DNA from 3 places in the Methylobacterium sp. 1973 genome. Region 1 is predicted to be linked to each of the others. Evidence: predicted binding sites of a transcription regulator. Region 1 holds the regulator's gene; each other region holds the start of a gene.
The links. The regulator HrcA, encoded in region 1, represses chaperone genes, less so after heat shock. The targets are predictions, from matches to a motif close to GTTAGCACTCNCNNNNNGNGAGTGCTAAC.

Region 1 (7,714 bases):
GGCGTGTCGCCGCTCCGGGACGTGGCCTTCGGTCTCGCGGTCGGAACCGCGATCCCGCGGTCGGTGACCCTGCACCGGCTGCCGCCGGCGATCATCTCGATCGTGCCGGAATACGAGGGCTACGAGTTCATCCTCGTGCGCGACGACATCGTGATCATCGACCCCGACACCTACGAGATCGTGGACGTGATCCCGGCCTAACGCCTGGCCGCGCGTCGGTCGAAACGGCTCTTCCGGCCGCCGACACACCGGCGCAAGCAAAGCACACGATCATCACCGTCGATCCGGTCCGCGCCCGACAAGGCGCGGACCGGCTTTGCGCGGGAAATGGTGTCGCGCCCGATCGACGTCCTGATCCATGCCATCCACGATCTGATAAAAAGAACACAGACGCCACAGGTCGCGGTTTAGGTTTGAATTTGGCCTCGTCAGGCGCGACTCCTGAAGATCGGGGTGTGCATGTCGATTGAAATCGGTGGCTTTTCTGGAGCGGCACGCCAGGTACGCGTCGGGATATCGGGTCGCGCGACACTCCTGATTCTCGCGATCGTATCGGCGGCCCTCGTCGCCTGTTCGTCCTATCTGTACCTGTCCCAGTCCAGCACCCTGCAGGGCGACGTCGACGCCAACATGTCGAGCCTGAGCGGATCTGCCGCCCGTAGTGTCGGCAACTGGCTGCGCGGCAAGCTCGATCTGACGCAGATGATGGCTCAGCAGATCACCGCTGGCGGCCGTGAGTCGGACACGGATCGTGTGCTCGACGCGCCCATCATCCGCGACTCGTTCTACGTCAGCTTCTTCGGGCGTCCGGACGGGTTCTACACCAAGATGCCCAAGGCCGAGATTCCGCCGGGTTACGATCCGCGTCAGCGTCCGTGGTACAAGCAGGCCGCCGCGACGGACGGCCCGATCCTGACCGAGCCGTACATCTCCGCCAGTCGCGGTACCATCATCATCACGGCGGCGGCGCCGGTGAAGGATGCGGCGCACGGTCTCGGCGGCGTGGTCGGAAGCGATTTCGACGTCTCGGCTCTTGCCCGGATGATCACCGAGGTCGCGCCGGGTGACGGCGGTTGTGCCTATCTGGTGTCGGGCGCTGGCACGATCCTGATCCACCCGCGGGCCGCGTTCATCGGCAAGCCCCTGTCGGAGCTGATCGACGGTCCGGTTCCCGGCATCGGCGCCGGTCGGGCGGCGGACACGCGCGAGGCGGGACGGTCCGTCCGCACGGTCTTCGCGCGCGTCCCAAACCTGCCGCCGGCGCTCGACTGGTACATCGCGCTTTCGGTCGACCACGCCACCGCGTTCGCACCCATCACGCACCTCGCGCAGAACTTGGCCATCGCAACCGCGATCACGCTGCTTCTGCTGGCCGTCACTGTCAGCCGGATGATGGCCGCGACTGTCGCACATCCCCTAGACCGACTTGTGGAAGTCCTTCAGCGCATGAGCCTCGGCGACCTCGATACCGAGATCGCCGAGGCCAGGCGCCGGGACGAGATCGGGATGGTCGGGCGGGCGGTCGAGGGTATCAAGGCCGTTGTGGCGCAGAAGGCACGTGAGCAGGAAGAGACTCGGCGCTCGGCCGAGGCGGCGGCCGCAGCGGAGCGCAAGCGGGCCATGACGGCGCTCGCCGATGGTTTCGAAGAGGCCGTGGGCACGATCGTCGGTTCGGTGTCGTCCGCGGCGTCCGAGCTTCACGCCACCGCCCAAGCCCTGACAAACACCGCCACGCAGGCCGCGGCACGATCCAGCAGCGTCGCTGCGGCCGCCGACCAAGCCTCGACCAGCGTCCGCACCGTCGCGGTTGCGGCCGAGGAGCTCGGCGCGAGCGTGCGCGAGATCGCCGGGCAGGTCGCAGGCTCGTCACGCCTCGCCCGGACGGCCGTGGACGAGGCCGACGAGACGGGACACCGCGTGCAGGCGCTGTCGGAGGCGGTATCCCGGATCAGCGACGCCGCCGGGTTGATCGCCTCGATCGCCGCGCAGACCAACCTGCTGGCCCTCAACGCCACCATCGAGGCCGCGCGGGCCGGCGAGGCCGGGCTCGGCTTCGCCGTGGTGGCGGCCGAAGTGAAGGATCTGGCTGCGCAGACCGCCCGCGCCACCGAGGAGATCAACGATCATATCGCGCGCGTCCAGGGCTCCACCGGCGAAGCCACCCGGGCACTCGACGGTATCGTCACGCGGATCCGGGACATCAACGCGGTCGCCGCGGCCGTCGCCGCCTCGATCGAGGAGCAGGGGGCGGCCACGCAGGAGATCGTCCGCAACGTGACCCAGGCGTCAGACGGGACCGCGGACGTGACGGTGAATATCGCCGGGGTGGCCGGAGCCGCCGCGCAAACGGGCGAGGCCGCGCGACAGGTCCTGGGCTCCGCATCGGATCTGTCGCAGCACTCCGCGCGCCTCGGTGTCGAGGTCGCACGATTCCTGGATTCGGTTCGGGCGGCCTGAGGGCCGACAGGACCTACCGGCCACCGTCCAGAAGCTTCGACACCACCCGCGCCGTATAATCCACCATCGGCACGATGCGCGCGTAGTTGAGGCGGGTCGGACCGATGACCCCGACCACGCCGACGATCTTCTGCGATCCGTCGCGGAACGGCGCCGCGATCAGCGATGACCCCGAGAGGGAGAACAGCTTGTTCTCGGAGCCGATGAAGATACGCACGCCCTCGCCGCCCTCGGCACGGGCCAGCAGGTCGATGACGTCCTTCTGGGTCTCCAGGTCGTTGAACAGCAGGCGGATCCGCTCCAGATCCTCGACCGCGCGCAGGTCGTCGAGCAGGTTGGCCTGGCCGCGAACGATCAATTGGCGCGCTTCCGTCGGCCCCACCGGCGTGGCGAGCCCCGCATCGACGAGGCGTTCGGTGATCGCGTCGAGCTCGCGCTTCATGGCCTTGCGGCCGGCCTCGATCTCGGCGCGCAGCGACCCCAGGGTGCGGCCCTGCAGGCGCGCGTTGAGGAAGTTCGTGGCCTCCTGAAGCGCACCCGCCGGAAGTCCGGGCGGCAGATCGACGATGCGGTTCTCGACGGAGCCGTCATCCGAGACGAGGATGACGAGGGCGCGGGCCGGATCGAGCCGTACAAACTCGATGTGCTTCAGATTGACGTTGGCCTTCGTGGTCAGCACCACGCCGGCCCCCCGCGAGACGCCCGACAGCATGGTCGAGGCCTCGGCCAAGGCGGAATCGAACGTGTGGCCCGAGGCTGCGGCCCGCATCTGTGCCTCGATGCGCGCCTGCTCGTCCTGGCTGACGTCGCCGAGTTCCAGCATCGCGTCGACGAAGAACCGCAGCCCGAGTTCGGTCGGGAGGCGTCCGGCCGAGGTATGCGGCGCGAAGATCAGGCCGGAATGCTCCAGATCCGCCATCACGTTCCGGATCGAGGCCGGCGACAGCGCCATCGGGAGGATCCGAGCGAGATTCCGGGAGCCCACCGGCTCGCCGGTCGTGAGATAGCTCTCGACGATCTGCCGGAAGATCTCGCGGGCGCGCTCATTGAGGGCGGCGAGGGCCTGCATGGATTGGCCGTTGGCAAAGTTGGGACTGGGGTGTGTCACGCGGTCATCCTGTAGTCCGATCATGCGCAACCGACCCGCGCGGATCAATCCGTACGGCGATGCTTGCCCGTGATGTCGCGGCGGCCTAAGAGCCCGGCCCTCGACACTCTCGACAGAAGGGGCCCGCGATGCGGCCTTCCAAGCGTGCCGCCGACGAGTTGCGGCCCGTGAGCCTGGAGCGCGCGGTTTCGCGCTACGCAGAAGGCTCGTGCCTCGTCAGCTTCGGAAATACCCGGGTGCTCTGCACCGCGTCGCTCGAAGAGCGTTCGCCCCCGTGGCTGCGCGGCTCGGGCAAGGGCTGGGTCACGGCGGAGTACGCTATGCTCCCGCGTGCGACGCACGAACGCACCCGCCGCGAGGTTGGTTCCGGGAAGCCGTCGGGTCGAACGCAGGAAATCCAGCGGCTGATCGGCCGGTCCCTCCGGGCCGTCACGAACCTGCCGGCCATGGGCGAGCGTCAGGTGACGATCGATTGCGACGTCATCCAGGCCGATGGCGGCACCCGGACGGCGGCCATCACCGGCGCCTGGGTGGCGCTGCACGATTGCTTCGCCTGGATGCGGACGCGCTCGATCATCTCGGTCGATCCCCTGCGCGACCATGTCGCTGCCGTCTCGTGCGGCCTGTATAAGGGCATGCCGGTCCTCGATCTCGATTACGCCGAGGATTCCGCCGCCGAGACCGACGCCAATTTCGTGCTCACCGGGCGGGGCGGCATCGTGGAGGTGCAGGGCACCGCCGAGATGGAGCCCTTCACCCAGGAGCAGCTTCTCGAACTTCTCGGCCTCGCCCGCGCCGGCACCGAGCGGCTGGTCGCCCTGCAGAAGGAGGCCATCGCGTGAGCCGCCGCCTGACCGGGAAGGTGGTCATCGCCACGCACAATGCCGGCAAGCTCACCGAGATGCGCGAGCTGCTCGCGCCGTTCGGGGTCGAGGCGGTGTCGGCCGGCGAACTCGGACTGCCCGAGCCCGAGGAGACCGGCACGATGTTCGCCGAGAATGCCGCCATCAAGGCGAAGGCGGCGGCCGACGCCACCGGACTGCCCGCCTTCGCGGACGATTCCGGCCTGTGCGTCGACGCCCTCGACGGAGCGCCGGGCATCTTCTCGGCCCGCTGGGCCGGCCCGAACAAGGATTTCGCCGCCGCGATGGCGCGGATCTTCGCCGAGCTCGACGACCGTGGCGCGGCCGACCGCCGGGCCCGTTTCGTCTCGGCCCTGGTCCTGGCTTGGCCGGACGGCCACACCGAGCTGTTCGAAGGGCGGGTGTTCGGCGACCTCGTGGCGGCGCGGGGCACCGCCGGCTTCGGTTACGACCCGATCTTCCGGCCGGACGGGCACGCGCGCACCTTCGGCGAGATGAGCGCCGAGGAGAAGCACGGCGTCGACTGGCAGAAGGGTCAGGGGCTCTCGCACCGGGCCCGGGCCTTCGTGGCGTTGAGCCGGGCCTGTCTGGCCTCCGGTTCCTGATTGCCAAACGGCGCGGCCGCGCTCACATCCCGGTCATCATGGTATCGACCGGCCCGGACCATCCGACCCGCGACGTGGGTTTCGGAATCTACCTGCACTGGCCCTTCTGCGCGGCGAAGTGCCCGTATTGCGACTTCAACAGCCACGTCCGCCACGCGGGCGTGGACGAGCCGCGCTTCCTCGCGGCCTTCCGGGCCGAGATCGCCCACACGGCCGCCCGCACGCCGGGGCGGACCGTCACCAGCATCTTCCTCGGCGGCGGGACACCCTCGCTGATGCAGCCTGCCACCGTGGCGGGCCTGCTCGACGCCGTCGCGGAACACTGGCCGGTGGCTCAAGGCGCCGAGGTCACCCTCGAGGCCAATCCGTCGAGCGTCGAGGCCGGGCGCTTCCGGGGCTACCGCGCCGCCGGGGTCAACCGGGTTTCCCTCGGCATCCAGGCCCTCGACGACGCGTCGCTTCGGACCCTCGGGCGCCTGCACGACGCCGCACAAGCCCTGGAGGCGATCACGCTGGCGCAGTCGGCCTTCGAGCGGACCTCCTTCGACCTGATCTATGCCCGGCCCGGACAGACTCCGGCGCTGTGGCGGGCGGAGCTGAAAGCGGCGCTGGCGCGGACCGCAGAGCATCTCTCGCTCTACCAGCTCACCATCGAGCCGGGGACGCCGTTCTACGGCCTCGCCGCCGCCGGCAAACTGGTGACGCCGGACGACGAGGTCGGACGCGCCCTCTACGACGTCACCCAGGAACTCTGCGCAGAGGCCGGCCTGCCGGCTTATGAAATCTCGAACCACGCCCGGCCCGGGGCGGAGTCGCGGCACAACCTGCTCTATTGGCGCTACGGCGAGTATGCCGGCATCGGTCCTGGCGCGCACGGGCGGCTCGTGACGGCGGGGGGACGGGTCGGGACCGTCACCGAGCGGTCGCCGGAAGCCTGGCTGGCCCGGGTCGAGCGCGACGGACACGCCGTCGTCGAGACTGAAACGCTCACGGCCGCCGACCAGGCCGACGAGTTCCTGGTGATGGGGCTTCGCCTTCGCGAGGGCATCGATCCGGATCGCTACGCCGCCCTCAAGGGCCGGCCGCTGAACGGCAACCGCATCGGCATGCTGATCGGCGATGGCGTGCTGGAGCGGCTTCCCGGCGGCCGCATCGCCGCGACCGCGAAGGGGGCGCCGGTGCTCAATGCCCTGGTTGCCGAACTTGCGGCCTGATCAGATCCCGGGCTTTGCCAGCACCCGCGGCGCGGGGCTGACGGGTATCGCGGCATTGTTGCGGATCTCATAGACCGCCAGGGACCGCTCGCTCTGCCCGTCCGGCCGGAAGCGGAAGGTCCCGTCGATGCCGGCGAAGCCGGAGCCGTTCGTGAGGGTGGTCTCCGCGAAGCGCTGCGAGCCGTAGCGTCGGGACAGGGCGGCCGCGAGCATCACCGCATCATAGGCCAAGGATGCGACGCGCGGCGGAACGGTGCCGAACCGGGCTTGGTAGCGGCCGCTGAAATTCGAGAACCCGGTGCGGTCCGGCGAGGCGAAGCGGCCGCCCTGCAGGGCGGGAAGGGCGAAGAGCGACGGCTCGTTCCAGAGGGCGGTGCCGATGGGGCGTATCCGGGCGGGCGAGAAGCCCGCCTTGGTCAGCGCCGCGGCCACGCCCGGCAGCGCGTCGGCGGTTTCGGGGATGAACAGCGCGTCGGCGGTGGCACCCGGCCCTGCGATGACCCGGGTCAGCCGTTCCACCGCCGGACCCGGCGCGCCGGCCGGGTAGCGTTCGACGGCGGCGACCCGCGCGCCCTTCCGGGCAACGGCCTCCCGGAACTCCGCCTCCACGGCATTGCCGTAGGCCGTCTCGGGGATCAGAGCCGCGAAAGAGCGTCTTCCGCCGGCGACGGAATCCTCGACCACGCGGTCCACCTCCGGTTGCGGCAGGAAGCTCAGGAGGTAGACGCCCCGGCTGGCCACGGTCACGTCGGTCGAGAAGCCGACCACCGGCTTGCCCGCCGCTCTGGCCGCGGCCGCCGCCGTCTGAACATTGCCGGCGAAGAGCGGACCGAGCACGATCTCGGCCCCCTGGCGCAGCGCCTCCTGCGTCGCGTCCCGGGCGCCGTCCGGGCTGCCTCGGTCATCTTCCACCAGGAGCGTCAGGTCGGGTTGCTGTGCCTCGTCGTAGGCGAGTTGAGCCGCGTTGCGCATGGCGGCGCCCACCGTTGCCCCCTGGCCGGTCAGCGGCAGCACCAGGGCAACCTTGACGGCTCCGGAGCCGATGCGCCCGATGCCACCCGCCGCCGGCATCGGCGGCGCTGCGGGTGCGGGCGGCGGTGCCCCGGGAACGGCCGCCGGCGGCGTCAGCTCGGCCTGTGGCGCCGTCGCGCGCCGAGCGATGTCGGTGCCGAGGCAGCCGCCCAATGACAGCAGGACGGCGCACAGCGCAGCGGTCGGGGCGGTGACGCGCACGAGACGGTCCCGCATGCTCGTCGGGCGCGCCATCGCGCGGACTCCTCTCGGCAGGCACCGCAGCCTGACGATCGGAATCCGAATTGTAAACGCGGAGCGGCAGAGTTGCCCCCGGTCGGACGCCTTCACCGCGACGGGAGACGGCCGGTGTGGCAAGATCACCGATGATGACACGCCGATTCGATGCCCCGGGGCCCGCCGCCCCGACCCGAGCTCCGTCCCCGAAGCTCGCCC
Region 2 (7,714 bases), on a different contig from region 1:
ATCGCGCCGAACCTGCCGTGCAAGCCGAACACCCTGATGTTCAACAAGGTCACCATCAACGACGCCCGTCAGGCCGTCCAGATGTTCGGCCCGGCCCAGCACGGCGTTGCCAAGGCCGTGCAGGACGCGGTGGCCGAGGGCATCATCCCGGCGGACGAGGCCGACGACCTGTACATCCTGGTCGGCGTGTTCATCCACTGGGAGGCGGCCGACGACGCCAAGATCCAGAAGTACAACTACGAGGCGACCAAGCTGTCGATCCAGCGCGCCGTCAACGGTGAGCCGAAGGCTTCGACGGTCACCGAGCAGCGCAACTCGGCGCAGCACCCCTTCGCCGCCAACGCTTAGATCGGGGACGGTCCTGGGCAGAGCGAGCCTCCGCCCGCACCGCGGGGCCTGCTCCAGCGACTGGCTTCGATCTTCCTTGGCCGATAGGTAAGCCTTTGAACGGGACGGCGAAAGCCGTCCCGTTTTTCGTTCGTCGCCTGCCACTCGAACCGCCTTGAGACGGGGCTTCGGGCGCCGGCGCGCTGGACGCGTCACGGTCGGCGCGCGCGACCGCGGACGCGCGGACTGAGCCCGAGACGTCGGCCTCCCCTCGACCGCTGTGCGCCGTCGCGGCAGGGTGAGGCGCGGTCGCACCGGTGACGCGGCGGCGCCGCCGACGTCGAGGCTCCGCCGTTGATGTGGAAGAACTCCATCGCGGCGCGCGGATACTCTGTTGTCGCGGCCGCGCCAATCAGAGCCGCAAGGTCAGGTCATGCCAACAGCCGCCGAAGAATCCGCAGCCCTGCGCGATGATTGGATGCACGGCGGCCATCTGGTCCTCGCCGCGGATCCCGATCCGTCGGATCACGCGGCGATCCATGCCTGGATCCTCGACGTCATCGAGGGCGGCGGCGGAGACCCCGATCAAGACGGTATCCGCGACCTGATCTACCACAGCCTGAACTTCGACATCCCATTCCAGGCGACCGAGCGTGTCCGGCAATCCTTGATCGCCACCGTGCGAGCCCGCCTTCAGGCCCCGGCGTCGCGTCAAGGCCGCTGAGACCGACCGGACTCCGCCGCGCGCACCGAGCAGCCGCGGCAGCGCCAAAAGGAAAGGGGCCGCCTCTCGGCGACCCCCTTCCTCCGTATGCGCGGTGGCGTGGACTTAGAAGTCCATGCCGCCCATGCCGCCGCCCGGCATCGCCGGAGCAGGGCTATCCTTCTTCGGGGCGTCGGCGACCATCGCCTCGGTGGTCACCAGCAGGCCGGCGACCGAGGCCGCGTCCTGCAGGGCGGTGCGCACCACCTTGGCCGGGTCGACGATGCCGGCCTGGATCATGTCGACGTACTCTTCGGTCTGGGCGTTGAAGCCGTAGGTCTCGGAGTCCGCCTTGTCGGTGATCTTGCCGACCACGATCGAGCCCTCGACGCCCGCGTTCTGGGCGATCTGGCGGATCGGGGCCTCAAGGGCCTTGAGGACGATCTTGATGCCGGCCTGGACGTCCGGAATGTCGGACTTCAGGGCGGCGACCGCCTTCTTGGCGCGCAGGAGCGCGGTGCCGCCGCCGGGGACGATGCCTTCCTCGACCGCCGCGCGGGTGGCGTTGAGGGCGTCGTCGACGCGGTCCTTCTTCTCCTTGACCTCGACCTCGGTCGCGCCGCCGACGCGGATCACCGCGACGCCGCCCGCAAGCTTGGCCAGACGCTCCTGGAGCTTCTCGCGGTCGTAGTCCGAGGTGGTCTCCTCGATCTGCGCCTTGATCTGGCTGATCCGGCCCTCGATGTCGGCCTTCTCGCCGACGCCGTCGATGATCGTGGTGGTCTCCTTCTCGATCCGCACGCGCTTGGCGCGGCCGAGCATCGGGAGCGTCACGTTCTCGAGCTTGATGCCGAGGTCCTCGGCGATCATCTGGCCCTTGGTCAGGATCGCGATGTCCTCGAGCATCGCCTTGCGGCGGTCACCGAAGCCCGGCGCCTTCACGGCCGCGACCTTCAGGCCGCCGCGCAGCTTGTTCACCACCAGGGTGGCCAGCGCCTCGCCCTCGATGTCCTCGGCGATGATCAGGAGCGGCTTGCCGGTCTGGACCACGGCCTCGAGCACCGGCAGCATGGCCTGGAGCGAGGAGAGCTTCTTCTCGTGGATGAGGATGTAGGGGTCTTCCAGCTCGGCGACCATCTTCTCCGCATTCGTGATGAAGTACGGGGACAGGTAGCCGCGGTCGAACTGCATGCCTTCGACGACGTCGAGCTCGGTCTCGGCGGTCTTGGCCTCCTCGACCGTGATGACGCCCTCGTTGCCCACCTTCTGCATGGCGTGGGCGATCATCTCGCCGATCTCCTTGTCGCCGTTGGCGGAGATCGTGCCGACCTGGGCGACCTCGTCGGAGGTCGAGACCTTCTTGGCGCGGGCGATGATGTCCTTCACCGCAGCCTGGGTGGCGAGGTCGATGCCGCGCTTCAGGTCCATCGGGTTGATGCCGGCGGCGACGTACTTGGCGCCCTCGCGGACGATGGCCTGGGCCAGCACGGTCGCGGTGGTGGTGCCGTCACCCGCGATGTCGTTGGTCTTCGAGGCCACTTCGCGCACCATCTGGGCGCCCATGTTCTCGAAGCGGTCGGCGAGCTCGATCTCCTTGGCGACGGTGACGCCGTCCTTGGTGATGCGCGGGGCGCCGAAGCTCTTCTCGATCACGACGTTGCGGCCCTTCGGGCCGAGCGTCACCTTCACCGCGTCTGCGAGAATGTCGACGCCGCGCAGCATCTTGTCGCGGGCGTCGGCGGAGAAACGAACGTCTTTCGCTGCCATTGTGTGCCTCTTATCTGGTTGGGTTGCGCCCCAAGACTGTGGAAAGTCTCAAAGGGCGGTGAGAGGTGATCCGATCAGACGGCGACGACGCCCATGATGTCGGATTCCTTCATGATCAGGAGGTCCTGACCGTCGATCTTGACCTCGGTGCCGGACCACTTGCCGAACAGGACGCGGTCGCCGGCCTTGACGTCGAGCGGGTTGACGCGGCCCTGCTCGTCGCGGGCGCCGGGACCGACGGCGACGATCTCGCCTTCCTGCGGCTTCTCCTTGGCGGTGTCCGGGATGATGATGCCGCCCTTGGTCTTCTCCTCGCTCTCGATGCGACGGACGACCACGCGGTCGTGCAGCGGACGGAACTTCATGAGCTGCCCTCTTGCTTCAGGTCTGGAGTTGGCGTTGATGCGGCCGGCGGGACCGCTCGCGAACTCGACTGTTAGCACTCTGTCTCGGCGAGTGCCAAAGACGGCGGCGAGATAGGCTCGCTGCGGTTCCGAGTCAAGGCTGTCGCACCCCCGCGCGACGGTGCGATGACGCGCCGGCGGCCTTCCTTCTCGCCCCATGGATAATGCGCCGTCATGTTGAGCCTGCACGGACCCGAAGGCCCGGTGGCGTTGCAACCCGGCAGCCCGATCGCGCGCCATACGGTATGGCTCGATCTGAACGACCCGAGCCCGGAGGAAGCCAAAGCGGTCGAGGCGGCGACCGGTCTGCGCGTGCCGTCCCGGGCGGCGCTGTCGGAGGTCGAGACGTCGAGTCGCCTGCGCCGGGTGAAGGGCGGCCTGTCGCTCTCGACGCCGATGATCACCTTCGAGCAGAGCGCGTCGCAGGTGAAGCCGCTGGGCTTCCTGTTGACCAAGGACCACTTCGTCACGATCCGCTTTCACGACCTGCGCGCCTTCGACTCCTCCGCGAAGCGCATCGCGGAGGGCGATGGCAGCACGACCCCGAGCGAGATCTTCCTCGTCGTCTTGGAGGAGCTGGTCGACAGCCTCGCGGACGCCCTGGAGGACATGGGATCGGAACTCGACACGCTCTCGACCCGGATCTTTGACTTCGACGTCCGGGGTGCCGAGCGGCGGCGCCTGGAGAGCCCGCCGCCCCGGCGCCGCGACCTCGCCCTGCGCCGGATCCTGCGAGGCATCAGCAACCGCGGAAAGGTTCTGGGGAAGATCCGCGCCAGCCTGCTCGGGCTCGAACGGATCGTGCCGTTCGTCGCCGCAGCCTGCGACGGCATCGGCCTGCCGGAGGACGCGCGCTTCGAGACGATCAAGCGGGACATCGAATCCCTCGACGAGTTCGAGACGCGCCTCGCTGAGAACGTGCAGTTCCTGCTCGACGCGGCCCTCGGCCTCATCACCATCGAGCAGAACAACGTCTTCCGGGTGCTCACCGTCGTCTCGGTGGTCGGCGTCCCGCCGACGTTGATCGCGTCGATCTACGGCATGAACTTCAAGCATATGCCGGAGCTGGACTGGACTCTTGGCTATCCCTACGCGCTCGGCCTGATCCTTTTCAGCGCCATAGCGCCTATAGTATACTTTCGAATGCGCGGATGGTTCTGATATTCAGACCGGTTTAACAGCACAAAAATTATATCACCAAGTTTTAATAGCGCGGAAATCGTCCACTCCGACCCCAGAGGAACTTCGTCATCGCGATCGAAAGTCTTCGATTTCATACCGCCAAACGAAGACCAACATAACCCAGCAAGAAAGAGTTCATTAACGCTGCGATGCGATACCCGCGGGCGAGGAATGCGAGTGTCGAAATGTTCAACCGTACGACTTTCAACGAAGCCCAGGCCAAGATTGATGCCCTGGATCGTTCGCTCGCGATCATCGAGTTTTCGATGGACGGAAACGTCGTCCATGCGAACAAGAATTTCTTGAAGCTGATGAAGTATGATCTGCCGGATATTCAGAACCGGCACCACCGTCTCTTCGTCGATAGGGCTTATGCCGAGACCGCGGAGTATACGGAATTCTGGGACAAGCTGAAGGTCGGCCAGTACGTCACCGGCGAGTTCCTCCGCCTGGACAAGGACGGCAACTCGGTCTGGCTGGAGGCGACATACAATCCCGTCCTCGACGCCCGTGGCCGGCCCGTGAAGGTGGTCAAGTTCGCCTCGGACATCTCCGCCAAGAAGAAGGAGATCAACCGGCTCCTGACCATGATCGATAACGTTCCGGTGGCCGTCATGACGGCCGACCTCAAGAACGACTTCAAGATCGACTATATGAACGCCACCTCGCGCCGGACCCTCGGGACGATCGACCAGCATCTGCCGGTGAAAGTCGACGACATGCTCGGCCGGTCGTTCGACATCTTCCACAAGAATCCGAGCCACCAGCGCACCATGCTGGCGGATGCGAGCCGGCTGCCGCACTCCACCAAGATCAAGGTCGGACCCGAGACCCTGAACCTGCGCGTCACGGCCGTGAACGACGAGAAGGGTCAGTATCTCGGGCCGATGCTGACCTGGGCCGTGGTCACCGCGCAGGTGAACATGGAGACCGACGTCAAGCGGGTGGTCGAGGCGGTGGGCTCGGCCATCCAGGAGATGCAGAACTCGGCCGAAGGGCTGATGCAGTCCGCCGAATCCGCACGGCACAAGGCCTCGTCGGTCGCGGCGAATTCCGAGCAGATGAACGGCGCGATCCAGGAGATTTCCGGTCAGGTCGGGCGCGTCTCGGAGCGCGCGCAGCAGATCGCCGCGCAGGCCGGGACCACGGATGCGACCATGCGCCAGCTCGCCGAGAATGCCCGCAAGGTCGACGCGGTGGTCAGCATGATCAAGTCGATCGCCGACCAGACCAATCTCCTGGCGCTGAATGCGACCATCGAGGCGGCGCGGGCAGGGGCCACCGGCCGCGGCTTCGCGGTGGTGGCCTCCGAGGTCAAGGCGCTCGCAGAGCAGACCGCCAAGGCGACCGGCGAGATCACACAGCAGGTCTCGGCGATCCAGAGCGCCACCGGCGAGGCGGTGGGAGCGATCGAGATGATCACCGCGGCGGTGGGCGAGTTGTCCAAGCTGACCCTGGCGATGGCGAGCGCCGTCGAGGAGCAGGCGGTCTCCACCCACGAGATGGCGGGCAATATCGGCGGTGTTTCCGAGGCCGCCAATGCCACCGGTCAGCTCGCCCGGGCCGTCCAGGATGTCGCCGAGAGCCTCGCGGGCCACTCGGCAAGCCTGTCGGACAGCGTGACCCGGTTCATGAAGACGGCCTGAGGCCGGATCAGACCGGGCGCCTCGCCGCGGCGCCGTCCTGGCGAACGAAGCGAGGCGATCCCGTCGGCGCGGCGCATCGAAACGACGCGCCGCGCGAACGTGCGCGGGATGACGGGCGCGCTCAGTCCCGGGCGAGCTGCGCCCGGCCGATGGCGAAGACCCGGCCGTCGCCGAGGAGGTGGGCGGTGAATCCCTTCGGGAACAAGCCCTCGATGGCCTTGTCGCGCACGTTCAGCCCGCCCGCGTAGGCGCCGAAGGCCGGCATCACCAGCCGCGTGCCATCCGTGACGAAGCAGCGGCGGCGGACGGCCCGCCCCCGCATCGCGACCTTCCCGCAGGGATGGAGATGGCCGGCGATCTCGCCGGGAACGGGCTCCGGGCTCGGCTCGTGGCGCAGCACGAGGCCGCCGAGGGTCAGCGCGTCGGCGTAGCGCCCGCCGACGCCTTCGTTCACGGCCGCATCGTGGTTGCCGGCGATCCAGACCCAGTCCCGGCCCTCCTGCAGCGCCGCCACCAAGGCGCGGTCGCCCGGCTCCATGCGCTCGGGCCCGCGGGCGTCGTGGAAGGAGTCGCCCAGGGCGACCACGCGGGCGGGCTCGTGACGCGCCACCGCCTCGTGGAGGCAGGCGAGCGTCTCGCGGGTGTCGTAGGGCGGCAGGAACTGGCCGGATCGGGCCGCGTAGGACGAGCCCTTCTCCAGGTGGAGGTCGGACACGATCAGCGTCCGGTGCTCCGGCAGCCAGAGGCCGCCGCAGAGATCGAGCACCAGGGTCTCGCCCGCGAGCATCAGGGTGGGGTGCTTGTGAGTCTTCTCGAGTCTCAGGCCGGCCGCCAAGATCGCATCCTCGGTGTCGTCGGGGGAGGGCGGATCGACGGTCAGGACAGAGCCTCTTGGAGAAGCTCCGCCTCGGCCTCGGCCAGGATCTCGTCGGCGCCCTCGCCGTAGACACGCTCGCGCCCGATCTCGAGCATCACGGATACGGAGAGCGGCGAGACCCGGTCGAGAGACCTGTGGATGATTCGCCCCTGGATGCGCTCTAGCATCATGCCGAGGCGCCTCACGTCGAGGAGTCCGGTTGCCGCATCCTGCCGCGCAGCCCGCAGCAGGAGGTGGTCGGGCTGGTGCTTGCGCAGCACGTCGTAGATCAGGTCGGTCGAGATCGTGACCTGCCGGCCGGATTTCTTCTGCCCCGGATGGTGGCGCTCGATCAGGCCGGCGATGACGGCGCATTGCCGGAAGGTGCGCTTCATCATGGCCGATTCGTCGAGCCACGCCTCCAGATCGTCGCCGAGCATGTCGACCGCGAAGAGGTCGCCGATGAAGTCGGGATCGCGGGCGGCGCGTTCGGAAACGTCCCGAGTCGTCCAGATCGCGATGCCGTAATCGTTGGCCGCGAAGCCCAGCGGCCGCAGGCCGTCGCGCTCCAGCCGGCGGGTGAGCAGCATGCCGAGCGTCTGGTGCGCGAGGCGGCCCTCGAATGGGAAGGCGGTCAGATAGTAGCGCTTGCCCCGCGGGAACGTCTCCACGAGCAGATCGCGCTCACCCGGCAGGACCGAGCGGCGGCGCTGCTGGACCAGATACTCGCCGATCTGCTTGGGCAGGCGATCCCACGCGAACGGGTCGGCGATGAGTGCCCGGACCCGGGCGGCGAGGAAGGTCGAGAGCGGGAATTTCGCGCCCGCGT
Region 3 (7,714 bases), on a different contig from region 1:
CGATCCGGGAGCTGTTGTTGCGAGGGTCGAAGGTATGCCAACGGCCACCGAGATACACTTCCATCCAGGCGGCGAAATCACCGGGCGCATGCGGCAGCGGCAGGCCGATGTCGCTGACATAGCCGTTGCAGTAGCGCGTCGGGATGTTGAGGCAGCGGCAGAACGCGATCGCCAAATGCGCATAGTCGCGGCAGACGCCCCGCTGCTCCTCGAAGACATCGAAGGCCGTGCGGGTTGCACGCGCGTGCTCATACCCGAAGGCGATCCGATCATGCACATAGTCGCAGATCGCCTGCACCCGTCCCCAGCCGGGCGGGACATGTCCGAACAGATCCCACGCGATGGCGGAGAGGCGATCCGTCTCGCAGTACCGGCTGCCGAGGAGAAACAGCACGCTGTCCGAAGGCAGCTTCTCGACCGGGATCTCCGGAGCGTCGAGTTCCTGCAGATCCCCGCTGCCGTGGTCCCGCACGACCGTGTCGGTCATGAGCATGAAGCGCCCCGCCGGAGCGACCATACGGGTGCACCAATTCCCGAAGCTGTCGCGATAGCCCTCCAGGGGAACGGCCGGGCTCGTGATCAGGTAATCGGGCCGTTCGAGGTCAGGGAAGCGCGATGCGTGGACGTTGAGCGTCGCGATGACGGGCGTGGGCTGCGGAAACTCGTAAGTCATCTCGCAGCCGACAAGAATGCGCATGTGCTCTCTCCTCGATGGCAACCGCGAGATCGGCGCGGGTCATGCCGACAGGACGAATTTCGCAGGGCCCTCGTCGGCGCGATCGCCCTGCGAGCCAACGCATCCGTCACGAGGATGAGGCGCCCGGAGCGAACGGCACAAGCTTGCCGGTTTCAGCCCGGCGGAGGCGGCAGCGGTCGATAGCGACAGAAGGTCGGTCCAGCCGGTCGATCCAGCCGGTCGATCCACCCCCTCGTGTTGCGCCGAAGCGCCCTCCGGCGATCCGCCTGTCGGCGTGCCGGAGGGCGCTTCGGATCTGTTTCGGCCGGTTAGAAATCCATGCCGCCCATGCCGCCCATGCCGCCGCCGGCGGGCATGGCCGGAGCCTCCTTGCGCGGCGCCTCGGAGATCATCGCCTCGGTGGTCACCAGCAGGCCGGCGACCGAGGCCGCGCCCTGAATGGCCGCGCGCACCACCTTGGCCGGGTCGACGATGCCGGCCTTGAGCATGTCGACATACTCTTCGGTCTGGGCGTTGAAGCCGTAGGTCTCCGAGCTGTTGGCCAGGATCTTACCGACCACGATCGAGCCCTCGACGCCCGAGTTCTGGGCGATCTGACGGATCGGGGCCTCAAGGGCCTTGAGGACGATCTTGATGCCGGCCTGGACGTCGGGGTTGTCGTTCGCGAGCCCCTGGACGGCGGCCTTGGCGCGCAGGAGCGCGGTGCCGCCGCCGGGGACGATGCCTTCCTCGACCGCCGCGCGGGTGGCGTGCAGCGCGTCGTCGACGCGGTCCTTCTTCTCCTTGACCTCGACCTCGGTCGAACCGCCGACGCGGATCACCGCGACGCCGCCCGCGAGCTTGGCCAGACGCTCTTGGAGCTTCTCGCGGTCGTAGTCCGAGGTGGTCTCCTCGATCTGCGCCTTGATCTGGTTGATCCGGCCCTCGATGTCGGCCTTCTCGCCGGCGCCGTCGATGATCGTGGTGGTCTCCTTCTCGATCCGCACGCGCTTGGCGCGGCCGAGCATCGGGAGCGTCACGTTCTCGAGCTTGATGCCGAGGTCCTCGGCGATCATCTGGCCCTTGGTCAGGATCGCGATGTCCTCGAGCATCGCCTTGCGGCGGTCACCGAAGCCCGGCGCCTTCACGGCCGCGACCTTCAGGCCGCCGCGGAGCTTGTTCACCACCAGGGTGGCCAGCGCCTCGCCCTCGATGTCCTCGGCGATGATCAGGAGCGGCTTGCCGGTCTGGACCACGGCCTCGAGCACCGGCAGCATGGCCTGGAGCGAGGAGAGCTTCTTCTCGTGGATGAGGATGTAGGGGTCTTCCAGCTCGGCGACCATCTTCTCCGCATTCGTGATGAAGTACGGGGACAGGTAGCCGCGGTCGAACTGCATGCCTTCGACGACGTCGAGTTCGGTCTCGGCGGTCTTGGCCTCCTCGACGGTGATGACGCCCTCGTTGCCCACCTTCTGCATGGCGTGGGCGATCATCTCGCCGATCTCCTTGTCGCCGTTGGCGGAGATCGTGCCGACCTGGGCGATCTCCTCGGACGAGGCGACCTTGCGGGAGCGCGCGCCGATATCCTTCACGACCGCGGCCACGGCCAGATCGATGCCGCGCTTCAGGTCCATCGGGTTCATGCCGGCGGCGACGTACTTCACGCCCTCCCGGACGATGGAGGCCGCGAGAACGGTCGCGGTCGTCGTGCCGTCACCGGCGGTGTCGCTCGACTTGGAGGCCACTTCGCGCACCATCTGGGCGCCCATGTTCTCGAACTTGTCGACGAGCTCGATCTCCTTGGCGACGGTGACGCCGTCCTTGGTGATGCGCGGGGCGCCGAAGCTCTTCTCGATCACGACGTTGCGGCCCTTCGGGCCCAGCGTCACCTTCACCGCACTGGCGAGCAATTCGACACCGCGCAGCATCTTCTCGCGGGCATCGACCGAAAAGCGAACGTCTTTGGCGGACATGGTGGAGCACTCGTCATCTGTCGTTTGGCCCTGAGGCGCGCCACAGCGGGCGCCTCGAAGGGCAGATCGTCGTGAGGCTCTGAGCGGCCTGATCCGCGCTAGGCGACGATGCCCAGGATGTCGGATTCCTTCATGATCAGGAGGTCCTGACCGTCGATCTTGACCTCGGTGCCGGACCACTTGCCGAACAGGACGCGGTCGCCGGCCTTCACCTCGAGCGGGTTGATCTTGCCCGCCTCGTCGCGCACGCCCGGTCCAGCGGCGACGACCTCGCCCTCCTGCGGCTTCTCCTTGACCGTATCGGGAATGATGATGCCGCCCTTGGTCTTCTCCTCGCCTTCGATGCGACGGAGGACCACGCGGTCGTGCAGCGGACGGAATTTCATCGTGGTATCCTGATCGTTCCCAAGCGAGATCCAACCGACATGATTGGCGCTGTCGCGGGAAAGGCTACGGCGAGACTGTCATCGCCGCCCGATCGACGCATTGTTAGCACTCACCGAGTGGAAGTGCTAATCTTATGAATGGGCCGGGGACCGGCTCATCCGGGCATTGGCGCGCGCCTTCGCGGCCGCTCCCGATTGACCCGCGCGGCGACACGACCGTCCGCCTCCCGTGGGTATGGCCAAGGGAGACGGCGCAGGCAGACGGCGCAGGGCGACGGTCCTTGCACTCGGCCGGGCATCGACGTGCGCCTGGCGGTGGAGGGCTGGCCAGGCGCAGGATGCCATGTCATGGGCAGGGCGGTGATCGATCATCCGCCTTCCTTCCAGCCCCTGTCGCTTGCAAGCTTGGGCTGGTCCGACTTCTTCGAAGTCCAGCGTGAACCCCACGAGGCCGATCTCGCCCCGATGCGGATCGCGACGCTTCACCGGTCTCGCTTGACCGCCCTGTCGGAGGCCGGATCCGTCGAACTGACGCTCGCGATCCACGCCAGCACGAGCGACTTCACCGTGGGCGATTGGGTTCTCGTCGATCCGCGAACCCAGACCGTGCATCGCCGTCTCAGCCGCAGGACGGTCATGGAGCGCCGCACCGAAGGCAGCCGGACCCTTCAGGCCGCTGCGGCCAATGTCGACACGCTGTTCATCGTCACCTCCTGCAACGCCGATTTCAATCCGGCGCGACTGGAGCGCTATCTGGCTCTGGCCAATCAAGGCGGCACAATTCCGGTGATCCTCCTCACCAAGGCCGACACGACAGCCGATCTGGGAACCTACCAGCGCCAAGCGTCCGAGTTGCAGCGCGGGCTCGACGTCGTAACCCTCAACCCCCGTCTCTCCGCGGCCGCAGACGCCCTCGCTCCGTGGTGTGGGCTGGGGCAGACGGTGGCGCTGGTCGGCTCCTCCGGCGTCGGCAAATCGACGCTGGTGAACACGCTGGTCGGTCCCGGTCAGGCCCAGGCCCAGCTGACCGGCGGCATTCGCGAGCACGATGCCAAGGGACGCCATACGACCACGTCGCGTTCGCTGCATGCCATCGCCGACGGCGGCTGGGTCATCGACACGCCGGGGATGCGCACGCTGCACGTCAGCGGCGCCGCGGAAGGGATCGAAACGCTGTTCGCCGAGATCATCGAACGAGCGCCCCTGTGCCGATACCGCGACTGCACCCACACAAGCGAACCCGGGTGCGCCGTGCAGGCTGCCGTCGCGGACGGCAGCCTCGCACCTGAGCGGCTGATCCGTTGGCGCAAGCTGTTCGACGAGAACCGGACCAATACACCGACACCGGCTGGTCCACGCAGCCACCGACGTCCTCGCAGGTAGGCTGCGGCCCTGACTGTCCCGCTGCCGCGAGAGCGGGCGCCGGCGGCGCGCTCCGTGCTATGACGCCGGCATGACGCGCTGACCCTTCGCCCACACCCGTGGCAATCCAGGCTGCGAAGGCGGCCTCCTGTTCGGGTGGATCGATACGGTCTCGTCACAACGACCGGACATGCCGGAACCCTGAGTGGCTGGATAAGGTGAGCGTGACCGGAGACCAATCGGACGCGTTGCGCCCGCGACGCGTCGCCGTGCTCGGTGGCACCGGGACGATCGGGCGCGCGACGGTGCGCGCGCTGGTGTCACGGGGCCATGACGTGGTCTGCTTCGTCAGGCGTCGCGCCGACATCGACGACCCGTCAGGGCCGCCCGCGTGCTCCCGACTGCCTCCGGGCGCGACCGCAAGGGTGGTGGATGTGACCGATCCATCGTCTCTCGCCGAGGCGGGTTTCCGCGGCGAGCCGTTCGACGTCCTGGTCTCGTGTCTCGCCTCGCGCACGGGCTTGCCCGACGACGCCTGGGCGATCGATTATCGCGCGCATGTGAGTGCTTTGCACGCCGGGAAGGCGGCCGGCGTGACCCACGTCATCCTTCTCTCGGCAATCTGCGTCCAGAAGCCGGTCCTGGCGTTCCAGCACGCCAAGCGCGCGTTCGAGGGCGTTCTGGCCGCGTCGGGCCTCGATTACACGATCGTACGACCAACGGCCTTCTTCAAATCACTGTCGGGGCAAATCGATCGTTTGAAACGCGGGAAGTCGTTCCTGATTTTCGGCGACGGCACGCTGACGGCCTGCAAACCGATCAGCGACGACGACTTGGGCACCTACATTGCCGAGTGCCTCGACGACCCGGACCGGCGCAATCGCGTGCTGCCGATCGGCGGCCCGGGCGAAGCCGTGACCCCGAAGGCGCAGGGCGAGCAGCTCTTCGCCTTGCTCGGGCGCGAAGCGCGATTCACGCATGTGCCCGTGGCCCTTCTGGACGTCATCATAGTCACTCTGGCCATGCTCGGACGGCTGGTTCCGACCATGGCAGCCAAGGCCGAACTCGCGCGCATCGGGCGCTACTACGCGACGGAATCCATGCTCGTTCTGGATCCGGTGACGGGGCAATATGATGCGCGCGCCACACCGTCGACCGGCTCTGAAACTCTCTTCGACTATTATGCGCGCTTGATCCGAGGCGAGGCCGTTGCCGAGCGCGGCGACCACGCCGTGTTCTGACGGCGCGCCGTCTGGACGCCCGCAAGCGGGTCGCACGGCCGCCCAAGCGGGGCGGAAGCCGACGCGCCGACCGGCGTCAGCTTCTCCGCTTCACCCACGTCGAGGCAGCCTGACCATCGTCGACCGGAACCGGCGGGCGCTGGTGATCGCCTGAGAGCCTTGGTCGGGTGGATTGCGGTCGGCCTGCTCCCGAGCCGGGGGTGGAGCGAACAGGCACGACCGGCGCGTCCTCGCGCGCCTGACCACAGGTCTCCCGGGGCTGCTGCTGCAACGGGGCGTGGGCGGTCGCGGACCACGTTGCCGACCGGTCTTGGGGCGGATCTGCCAGCCATCGCCTGCCGGGGTGACCGGGCGAATGTGTCTCAGATCGACAGCCCGGCTTGGAGAACGATGTTGGGTCCAGGACCGAACCGACGTGTGAGACGAGGATGTCGTTCATGAGGGTTGCACTCTTCGCCGTCGCGGCCTGCCTGGCCTCCACCCTCGGCGCCGCCGAGGATGCGGGACAGACGGTCGCCAGCGAGGGCGACTGGGTGCTCAGGAAGCCCGGTCACCCGTCGAGCGGGGACGCTGACTGCATCCTGGCGCCGAAGACCCGATCGCGCATCCAGATCGTCGGCGACCGGCTCGAGGTGACGGGTCTGCCGAAGAATTCCATCTTCAACTATCAGTATCGGATCGACGACGGGCCGGTGTCGAACGCAATGTTTCCCACGGCGCAGATGCAGGAAATCGGGGTGATTTCGCTGAATGGCGATGTGCTCAAGAGCATCCTGAACGGCCGACGATTCAGCATCCGCCTGCTCGACAGATGGCACGAGGCCATCACGGAGGAGATCAGCCTCGCCGGCCTGCGCAGCCTGCGCGACCAGCGCGCGGACGCCTGCAAGTCGTCAGGGGCCGAGGGACAGCCGAGCCGAGCGCCCGGCTCCGGGTGAACGCCTCGGTCCCGTTCGGCACCCAGGTCATCCTGCCGGTCCGGCCGCGATCTCTCGCGGCACATCCGCGGATGCGCGTCGATCTCGCCAAGCACAAGGGCCTGTCCGGCGACGTGGTGCGCCTGATGGCGCTCGGCGGCGCCGGCCTCGCACGGTTCGGCCGGTCCTACGTCTCCGCGGATCTCGCCGCAGGGCGGCTCGCGCCGGTGCTGGAGCCGTTCAGTCCCGCCATTGCCGACCGGTGCCGACGTCTTACCTGCTGCGCCTAACGACAGACCTCGACGCGGCGTCGGGGGGAGAGGACATCATGAAGAGTCTCACCGCCACCCTGGCGGCGGCATTGTCCATCGCGCTTGCGAACGACGCGGCGCGCGCGGCCGAGCCCTCCACCGCGCCGGCGCCTGCCATCGAGCAGGTCGCACAATTCGACGGCGCCATGCCGACGGGCATCACTGTCGCGCCCAACGGGCGGATGTTCGTGAATTTCCCGCAATGGGCCGACAACCCGCCCTTCACCGTGGGGGAGGTGGTGAACGGGACGACGGTGCCCTATCCCGATCTCGCGACGAACCAGCCCGATCCGGCCGCCCCGGCCGCGCATTTCATCTCCGTGCAGAGCGTCGTCGCCGACGGCGCGAACCGGCTCTGGGTGCTGGATACGGCCGCGCCCGGCTTCCGCCCGCCGCAGCCGGGCGGTGCCAAGCTGGTGGCGATCGACCTCGCCACGAACACGATCGTCCGCACCATCGTCCTGCCCGACAGCGTCGTTTTGCCGACGACCTATCTCAACGACGTCCGCTTCGACCTGCGCCAGGGCGAGGCCGGCGTCGCCTACATCACCGACAGTTCCAACGCGGGCATCGGCGGGATCATCGTGGTGGACCTCGCCACCGGAAAGGCATTCCGCCGCCTCTCCGGCCATGCGAGCACCGCGCCGGAGCCCGACTTCACCCCCGTCGTCGATGGCGAGCCGCTGATGAACCGCCCCGCCAACGGGCCGGCGAAGCCGGTCCGCGTCGCCAGCGATGCCATCGCGCTCTCGGCGGACGGGTCGCTGCTCTATTACGGCCCGCTCTCCGGCCGGACGCTCTATGCCGTGCCGACCGCCGCCTTGCGCGATCCCCGGGTGAGCGAGGCT

Region 2: a site for HrcA is predicted at 3,233-3,261, ahead of groES (co-chaperone GroES). Genes of this name have one in related genera too.
Region 3: a site for HrcA is predicted at 3,138-3,166, ahead of ABIC70_RS15955 (co-chaperone GroES). Genes of this name have one in related genera too.

What each region holds. Positions count from the first base shown of each region.
Region 1 is NZ_JBEPLA010000004.1:68,751-76,464, forward strand. Features, by position in the region: gene ABIC70_RS09865 (hypothetical protein) at 1-75, opposite strand, end outside; gene ABIC70_RS09870 (DUF1236 domain-containing protein) at 64-201, shown strand; gene ABIC70_RS09875 (methyl-accepting chemotaxis protein) at 460-2,457, shown strand; gene hrcA (heat-inducible transcriptional repressor HrcA) at 2,471-3,526, opposite strand; gene rph (ribonuclease PH) at 3,694-4,407, shown strand; gene rdgB (RdgB/HAM1 family non-canonical purine NTP pyrophosphatase) at 4,404-5,033, shown strand; gene hemW (radical SAM family heme chaperone HemW) at 5,072-6,247, shown strand; gene ABIC70_RS09900 (penicillin-binding protein activator) at 6,248-7,513, opposite strand; gene rsmI (16S rRNA (cytidine(1402)-2'-O)-methyltransferase) at 7,648-7,714, shown strand, end outside.
Region 2 is NZ_JBEPLA010000006.1:137,710-145,423, forward strand. Features, by position in the region: gene fae (5,6,7,8-tetrahydromethanopterin hydro-lyase) at 1-348, shown strand, start outside; gene ABIC70_RS13725 (hypothetical protein) at 761-1,051, shown strand; gene groL (chaperonin GroEL) at 1,157-2,797, opposite strand; gene groES (co-chaperone GroES) at 2,872-3,162, opposite strand; gene ABIC70_RS13740 (CorA family divalent cation transporter) at 3,376-4,362, shown strand; gene ABIC70_RS13745 (methyl-accepting chemotaxis protein) at 4,569-6,029, shown strand; gene pdeM (ligase-associated DNA damage response endonuclease PdeM) at 6,151-6,864, opposite strand; gene ABIC70_RS13755 (ligase-associated DNA damage response DEXH box helicase) at 6,906-7,714, opposite strand, start outside.
Region 3 is NZ_JBEPLA010000007.1:233,615-241,328, forward strand. Features, by position in the region: gene ABIC70_RS15945 (transglutaminase-like domain-containing protein) at 1-697, opposite strand, end outside; gene groL (chaperonin GroEL) at 1,006-2,649, opposite strand; gene ABIC70_RS15955 (co-chaperone GroES) at 2,748-3,035, opposite strand; gene rsgA (ribosome small subunit-dependent GTPase A) at 3,384-4,418, shown strand; gene ABIC70_RS15965 (NAD(P)H-binding protein) at 4,667-5,638, shown strand; gene ABIC70_RS15970 (hypothetical protein) at 6,019-6,576, shown strand; gene ABIC70_RS15975 (type 2 periplasmic-binding domain-containing protein) at 6,573-6,845, shown strand; gene ABIC70_RS15980 (L-dopachrome tautomerase-related protein) at 6,884-7,714, shown strand, end outside.